Regions from separate parts of the Terrabacter sp. FW104-15G4B genome, predicted to be linked through region 1. Evidence: riboswitches for the same ligand, from Rfam matches in the RefSeq annotation. Region 1 holds a riboswitch; the other holds the start of a gene.
What was found. A riboswitch is a leader RNA that binds a small molecule or an ion and turns the genes downstream of it on or off. The one in region 1 is predicted to bind cyclic di-AMP.
Positions count from the first base shown of each region.

Region 2: linked by a shared signal. The riboswitch ahead of AC3WRT_RS18480 (CHAP domain-containing protein) and the one ahead of AC3WRT_RS08805 (C40 family peptidase) in region 1 are both predicted to bind cyclic di-AMP.

Region 1 is NZ_JBYTCI010000008.1:84,592-88,226, forward strand. It holds gene AC3WRT_RS08800 (NAD(P)-dependent alcohol dehydrogenase) at 1-931, shown strand, start outside; gene AC3WRT_RS08805 (C40 family peptidase) at 1,787-2,302, opposite strand; cyclic di-AMP (ydaO/yuaA leader) riboswitch at 2,354-2,497, opposite strand; gene AC3WRT_RS08810 (SRPBCC family protein) at 2,717-3,160, opposite strand; gene AC3WRT_RS08815 (ArsR/SmtB family transcription factor) at 3,209-3,553, opposite strand; gene AC3WRT_RS08820 (SRPBCC domain-containing protein) at 3,550-3,635, opposite strand, start outside.
Region 2 is NZ_JBYTCI010000035.1:258-3,892, forward strand. It holds gene AC3WRT_RS18475 (alkene reductase) at 1-816, opposite strand, end outside; gene AC3WRT_RS18480 (CHAP domain-containing protein) at 1,037-1,948, opposite strand; cyclic di-AMP (ydaO/yuaA leader) riboswitch at 1,954-2,142, opposite strand; gene AC3WRT_RS18485 (iron chaperone) at 2,411-2,785, opposite strand; gene AC3WRT_RS18490 (alpha/beta hydrolase) at 2,976-3,635, opposite strand, start outside.

The DNA of each region.
Region 1 (3,635 bases):
CAAAGAGGTGTCGAAGCCGGTTCCGAAGGACAACGAGGTCCTTGTTCGAATTCGCGCCACGACGGTCACCGCGGCCGATTGCGAACTGCGGGCGTTCGACTTTGCCCCCTGGCTTTGGGTACCGATTCGGTTGTCCTTCGGCATCCGAAGGCCCAGACAACCCGTGCTCGGGCAGGAACTTGCCGGTGACGTCGAGTCGGTGGGGCACGATGTCAGGTCGCTCAAGGAAGGGGACCGAGTCTTCGCGGCGACGGGGATCAGATTGGGCGCCTACGCGGAGTACATCTGCCTGCGTGAGAACCCCCGGACCGGAGCCCTCACCACCATGCCTGCGAACCTGAGCTACGAGGACAGTGCGGCCATCCCTTATGGAGGCGGCGAGGCGTGGCAGTTCCTACGGAAGGCGAACGTCCGGAGCGGACAGAGGGTCCTGGTCAACGGGGCGGGGGGAAGCTTCGGCACATTCGCGGTCCAACTCGTGAAGGTCCTCGGCGCGCACGTGACCGCGGTGGACAGTGCGCCGAAGCTGGAGATGCTGCGCGCGATCGGTGCTGATCGCGTCATCGACTACTCCCAGGCGGACTTCACCGAAAGCCCGCAGACCTACGACGTCATCTTCGACGTGGTCCGCAATACTCCGTCCAGTCGCATGGTGAAGTCGTTGACCGAGAACGGATGCCTCCTCATGGCCAATCCGGGTTTCTTGCAAATCGTTCGCGCCCGGTGGGCTTCATTGGGGAGCAAGAAACGGGTCGTGATCGCGGCATCGAGCGGGACAAGCGAGGACCTGGCGTACCTGCGGGGCCTGGTCGAAGCCGGATTGCTGCACCCGGTCATCGACCGATGCTTCCCGCTCGAGCAAATGGACCACGCCCACAGGTACGCCGAAACTGGACAGAAGTTGGGAAACATCGTTGTCGCCGGCGCCTAGGTTCGGCCGTGATCGCGGCCCCTTCGGGTCCGACACACCCGCTGAGACATATCGGCTAGCCGGCGAGGGTGCAGCGCGCTGGGACGGTGTCGGCGCGGTAGGCACGTGGGTCGCTGGCCATGGCACGATCGCAGCCGTTCTCCTCGCGCCACGCGCCTCCAGAGCAAGGAGAGGGCTCGCCGTCGGGACGAGCGTCGGGTCGCTGGCGGCTCAGCAGCGCGAAGAGCAAGACCCCCGTGGAACCGAGCTTGTGACCGTGACCGCCATGGTGTGCGGTTCACCGGAAACGCGATCACAGAGGTGCGGTTCATCGTCCGCAACGAGTCGAACCAGACGCGCCCCATTTCAAACTGCGCCGCCGTTACGAGCCCTGCGACATAGAGGCCGTGGTCGTGCATGAGCTCGAGGCGAGAGGCAACCTCGCCTACGTGATGGCACCCCCCGTCTCGTTCTCCAGCGCTCGTCAGCTGTGGGCTGGGTGTGACCCTGGCGTCCCTCCTGCTTTTCCTAGCCCTAGCCCTGCGCTATTCCGACACGAGTCGCGTGCCCGACCGCCGTAAGGGCCCCGACTCCCTTCTGCGCCGGCCGCGCATACAGCTCCGTTCCCCGATCCAATGCCAATCCGGAGGTCTGCCGTGTCAGAACCGAACCGCCGGATTCCGAATCGCCGCTAAGGGCCGTGTGCAACATTCGACACGTTCGTGTGCGCCCTGCTTGTTCTGCCTTGGGGAGAAGCGCCGTGACCTGCGTGTTCTCTATTTCGCGAACCCTTCTCAGACAGATCAGATCCGACTCGAAGCCGCAGGCCCGACCATTGGGCCTGCGGCTTCGTCGATTCCGAGGTGCCCCAGGCGCCTAGCGCACCCGGCCGGCGACCCAGCGGGTGGTCCAGATCCTCGAGAGCTGGACGCGCTGGCCCGGGCGCGGCGCGTGCCAGACCTTGCCGTAGCCGGCGTACACGCCGACGTGGTAGGCCCGCCCGCCCGACATGAAGAAGATCAGGTCACCAGGTAGCACCTGCGACTTGTAGATCCTGATCGTGGCGAGGCGCTGGGCGTTGGCCGTCCGGGGCAGATTCCGCCCCAGTCGCTTGTGGTAGACGTAGTAGACGAGGCCGGAGCAGTCGAAGTAGTACGGGCCGGCGTAGCCCCAGCGGTACCACTTCCCGACCTGGGCAGCCGTGAGCCTGAGACCCCTGGTGCGCAGCGGGACGGTCCACACCGGCTGGGCAGCGACCGTGACCGCCTGGCTGGAGGCGGCAGCTGCACCGTTGCCGGCCGACGTCGAGCCGGGCGGCGAGGCCGTGGGTCCGGTGGTGGGTGCGCCCACTCCGAGCGCGAGCGCGACGGCCAGCAGAGGTGTGAGCGCCAACGAGCGGAGTGGACGGAGGCGTGGGTGTGCCTGGGTAGAGGTGGACATGGGATTTCCTTCCCACGCCTTCGAGATGAGCTGTCGGGTTCGGGCGGAGGCTGCCCGGCCGCGAGTCGCGGCTTCACCCCGAGGGCCGGTCCTTGCCGGTCCAGAAATGGGTCTCCCGCTCCTGTCCATCTGAAGCGTGGCTGCCCCGCCGGCGGACAGGACTCGGCGTACCGGCGGGCCGACCGGGGAAGACCCCGGACGATGATCTGTGCCGATGACGGTCGCAGACCACATACACGAAGCGCCAGTGTTCCGTGGCGAATTCGCTGAAATTCACAGCACAGTTCGGGCATATGCGGTCAACCCGCCACCTGCCCGCGGCAGTTCAGTCCACAGTGTCCGCTTGGTCGTCCGGAGCCAACTGCCTCAGTCTGGGTAGGCGACGTGGACGTCGTTCGGCGACGGGGCGCCGGCGCCGGTCTCGAGCAGAGACTTCAGGCTCATGAGGTAGGTCGCCCACTTGGTGCTGCAGTGGTGCATGAACTCGACCGGCTCGGCCCAGCCTTCGTGACTGAACATCACGACCGTCCAGTCGCCGTCCTGTCGCAGTCGCCAGTTCACGGTCGTGCCGACCCACTCGTCCGGCCCGGACACGACCTCCCATCTCACCTGCTTCGTCGGGGTGCTCTCGAGCACCACCATGTCGAAGCCGCCGGGGGAGAAGCGGAACTCGATGAGGCCGCCGACAGCGGCGTCGCCCGTCGTGTCGGTGGTCCACCACCCCGCGAGGCCGTCGATGGTGGTGAGTGCTCGATAGACCTGTTCCGGTGCGGACCTCTCGATCGCCACCCGGTGCACGATGTCAACCACGTGCCTCTCCCTTCTCCGTGCCTGCGCGTGACTTGGCTTCGGCGGCCACTACTGCTCCGACCGGTGGATGCCCTCCGCGATCCGAGCGATGCGCGCGAGCCGGGAGTCCCAAGCGGCTCCGACCGCGCTGAGCTGGGCGACCGCGCGCGCGAACTGGTCCCGGCTGATCTCGAAGCGACGCTCGCGGCCGGCGGCGACGCCATGCACCAGACCGGAGCGCTCCAGAACGCCGAGGTGCTTGGCCACCGCTTGCCGGCTGACCGGTAGCTGGTCACTGAGAGACGTGGCCGTGCCCCCGCCGGCGGTGAGCAGCAGGTCGAGCAGGCGCCGTCGCGTCGGGTCACCGATCATCGACCACAGCTCGTCGTCGATCTCCTGCACTCCGAGGGTCACTGCCGGGTCCGCAGCGACGCAGCGTACGACGCGAGCCGGGGAAGGAAGTGGTCCCAGCCGTTCGAGTGATCTCGATAGTTGG
Region 2 (3,635 bases), on a different contig from region 1:
GATGTCGGACTCCGGGTCGCCGAGGATGCTGAGGTAGGCCAGGCCGAGCGGCGCGATGCCCTCGACGAGCGACTCGTACGTCGCGGCGGTGTCGGCCTCGTCCTCCTCCAACACGCCCTGGATGTTGTGCGCCGGCGAGATGCGGATGCCGACGCGGTCGGCGCCGATCGCCTCGGCCACGGCCTTGGTGATCTCGACGGTGAGGCGCGCGCGGTTCTCGGGCGAGCCGCCGTAGGCATCGGTGCGCTGGTTGCTCGACGGGGCGAGGAACTGGTGCGGCAGGTAGCCGTTCGCGGCGTGGATCTCGACACCGTCGAGCCCGGCGGCGATGGCCTGGCGAGACGCGTGGACGAACTCCGCCACGAGCGCGGGGATCGCCTCGGTCTCGAGGGCGCGCGGGACGGCATACGCCTGCTGGCCGCTCGCGGTCACGATCTCGCCGGGCGCGGCGATGGCGCTCGGGGCGACGCTCTCGAGCCCACCCTTGTTGTCCGGGTGCGCGACGCGCCCGGCGTGCATGAGCTGGACGACGACGTGTCCGCCGCCCGCGTGCACCGCGTCGGCGACGAGGCGCCAGCCGGTGACCTGCTCGTCGGAGTGGATGCCGGGGGTGTCGAGGTAGCCCTGGCCGACGGCGCTCGGCTGGGTGCCCTCGGTGATGATCAGGCCGGCGCTCGCGCGCTGGCCGTAGTACTGCGCGTTGAGCTCGGTCGGCGCCTGGCCCTCACCCGCGCGGTTGCGCGTCAGCGGTGCCATGACGAAGCGCTGGGGGAGGTCCCAGCGGCCGATACGGATGCTCTCGAAAGCCGTGCTCACAGGCCTGCTCCTGAAGTGTGGGGACTGTCGGATCTGTCGGGGCCGCCACCGAGGCGGTGGAGACTTCAACTACCTGGGCGACAAGGAGCAGGAGCGGCCGATCATTCCCATGTGCCCGCAGTGTGGGCGATGTCGCAGGAAGGACCGGGCAGGTACGCCGGAGGGGGGGATGCCCGAAGGCATCCTCCCCTCTCGAAGCCGCGTCAGCGAGCGGCTCGGCTCACGGAGCGTAGATGAACGACATGCCGCCGCTCAGGGTGACCGTGCGGGTGTTGTAGTTGTAGGCGCCCGCCATCGCGTTCATCTCGATGATCGACACCTTGTTGCCGTTGACGGCCGTCACCCAGGCGACGTGCCCCACGCTGGAGGAGCCGGCGACGCCGGGCTGCATGACGATGATGGAGCGCGTACGCGGCGTGGAGCTCACGGTGTAGCCCGCGGACCGCGCGCCCGAGGCCCAGACCATCGCGTTGCCGGTCCAGCCGCCCGGGTAGTAGCCCTCGGACTGGTACCACTTGTTGAGGGCGCCCCAGGTGCACTGGCCGGCGGTGGCCCAGTTGGACGAGGCGCGCATGCCGGACGAGGCGCTCGGAACGGACGCGTTGCTGCGCGACTTGGTCGCCGACGTGCTCGTCGTCAGCGTCTTGCGGGTGACGTCGCGCGAGGCGCGGGTGGCCGCAGCCTTGCGGTCGGCCAGGGTCTTGCTGGCGGCGACAGCCTTGCTGGCGGCGACGGCCTTGGCCTCGGCGCGCTCCTGCTCGACCTGCACGTCCTTGATGACCTGCGGCTTCGGCGTGGCGACGCGCTGCGCGGCGACCTGCTGGGCGGCGGGAGCGTAGCCGATCTTCGACAGCGCCGTCGAAGCGGCCGGAGCCGCTGGGGTCGCGGTCGCCGGGCCGACGGCGGCGGGAGCCGCCCCGACACCAGCAGCGGCGACTCCGGCCGGGGCCTGGGACAGGGTGTCGGCGCTCGCCGAGCTGGCGAAGGTGGCGACGAGGCCACCGGTTGCTGCGACGACCGCTCCCGCCTTGATGGCCGGCTGAGCCGACTCACTGGCGATGAGCTTGAGTTCGATGAGTGGGTTGTAGCGGCCTGGCGCACGGTGGCGACCGCGAATGGTCTCGTTGTTCACGCTGTTGAACCTCTCCGCGCCTACGAAGTTAGCTGTCGGGTTCGGGCGGAAAGGTGCCCGGTCCTCACCCACCTCACGAACGAGTCGTGTCGGCGGGCGAGATCTTCACCCCAAGGACGTCCGAAGTCGTTACGCCGGACGCCCGGAGAAACTCGTGGTTCCTCCGCTCCCGTCACAAGGTTTGCTCTCTCTCGTCAGGCGGTGACGGGACTAGGCGGTCCACCTCACGAGAGCCCGACCAGGTGGCCGGGCTTCCGGAAGAGTAGACGAGCCAACTGGCAAAAGTCACGCCACGGTAACGGCGACGCGCCGTAACAAGGCTTTGACGTCCGTTTTGACCGCCTTTACGAGCGCATGACCGGTGCGGGGTGTGACGCGGTTCACATCCAAACCGCGAGCGGAGCCCTCGTGCCTCGGGTAGCCCGGCCCCGTCTCGGTGCCTGCGCCTCGACGTCCTGGGGCTCAGCTCTCGGACTTCTCCGACACGGCGGCGCGCCGCTCGAGGCACAGGTGGGTGATCTGGGTGACCAGCTCGAGGGGCACGGGGCGGGTGATCGGGAAGCGCACGGTGTCCTTGGCGCGGCGGTAGGGCGCGATCGCCTCCTCGAAGTCCGCGTCGCCGGTCGGCACGGGATAGAGGCCGACGTGGTTCTTCCAGCCGGCGTAGTAGATCAGCGGCTTGCCGTCGACCGTGAACGTCGCCATGCCGTAGCTGATCTTCTCGCCGGCGTGCGGGGCAGCCTGGCTGATCGTGCGTCGGACCCCTGCGAGCTGGGTTCGCGTCTCCTCGGGGTAGGAGGCGATGTAGTCATCGACGGACGCAAATCTCGGGGCCAATCCTGGTCCTCACTTCAGTTCCGGACCGGTCGTTGGAGGGGTCATCCCGACCCTATTGCGCAAAACGGACGCGCGCAAAACAAGTTCTCACTCACTGACCAGACCGTCAGAAATGTGCGTACCGTGCCGTTTCGGGTGCGGCTCGACGCAGGAGCTCCCCGACGTCGGTGTGTTGGGCGGCGCGCAGCGGTCAGACGTCGACCCACCGCTCGCCGTCGAGCACCCGCGCGAGAACACCGTGCGGGCGGCGGCCGAGCAGCGTCGCGGTCGCGAAGTCGGCGGCCAGGCCGTCGAAGACTGCGTGCCGGCCCACCATCGCGTGCTTGCCGCCCTTGACGGTGACGTAGCCGACCTGATCGGCGGTCCTGGTCAGGTCCCGAGCGACCGCGGCGGAGTTCGCGGGTCTCGCGACCCGGTCATCGTCGCCGTGGACCACGAGCACCCGGCGCCCGCCCACGTCGAGGCGCCCCTCGGTCGGGTAGACCCACGGGTTGAGCGCCACGGCGCTGAAGACCGGCTCCTCCGCGGCCGCGAGCAGGGCCGCTCGTCCGCCGAGCGAGTGCCCCACGAGGCAGACCCGCAGGTCCGGGCCGAACCGCTCGGCGACCAGGCCGAGTGCCCAGCGCACGTCGTCGACCGGGGTGTGGTGGGCGTCCCAGCCTCGCGTCGAGTTGAGCAGCCGCAGGACGGCCAGCTCGCCCCTTCCGGCGCGGGCGATGCGGTGCGCGATCGGCACCATCCGCAGCACCGACAGCTGGGCCGGGCTCACCCGCATCGGCTCACGTCTGGCCCCGCCACCGTGGAGCACGAGGGCGACGCCCCTGGGCTCCCTCGGCGCGGCCGTGTCGAT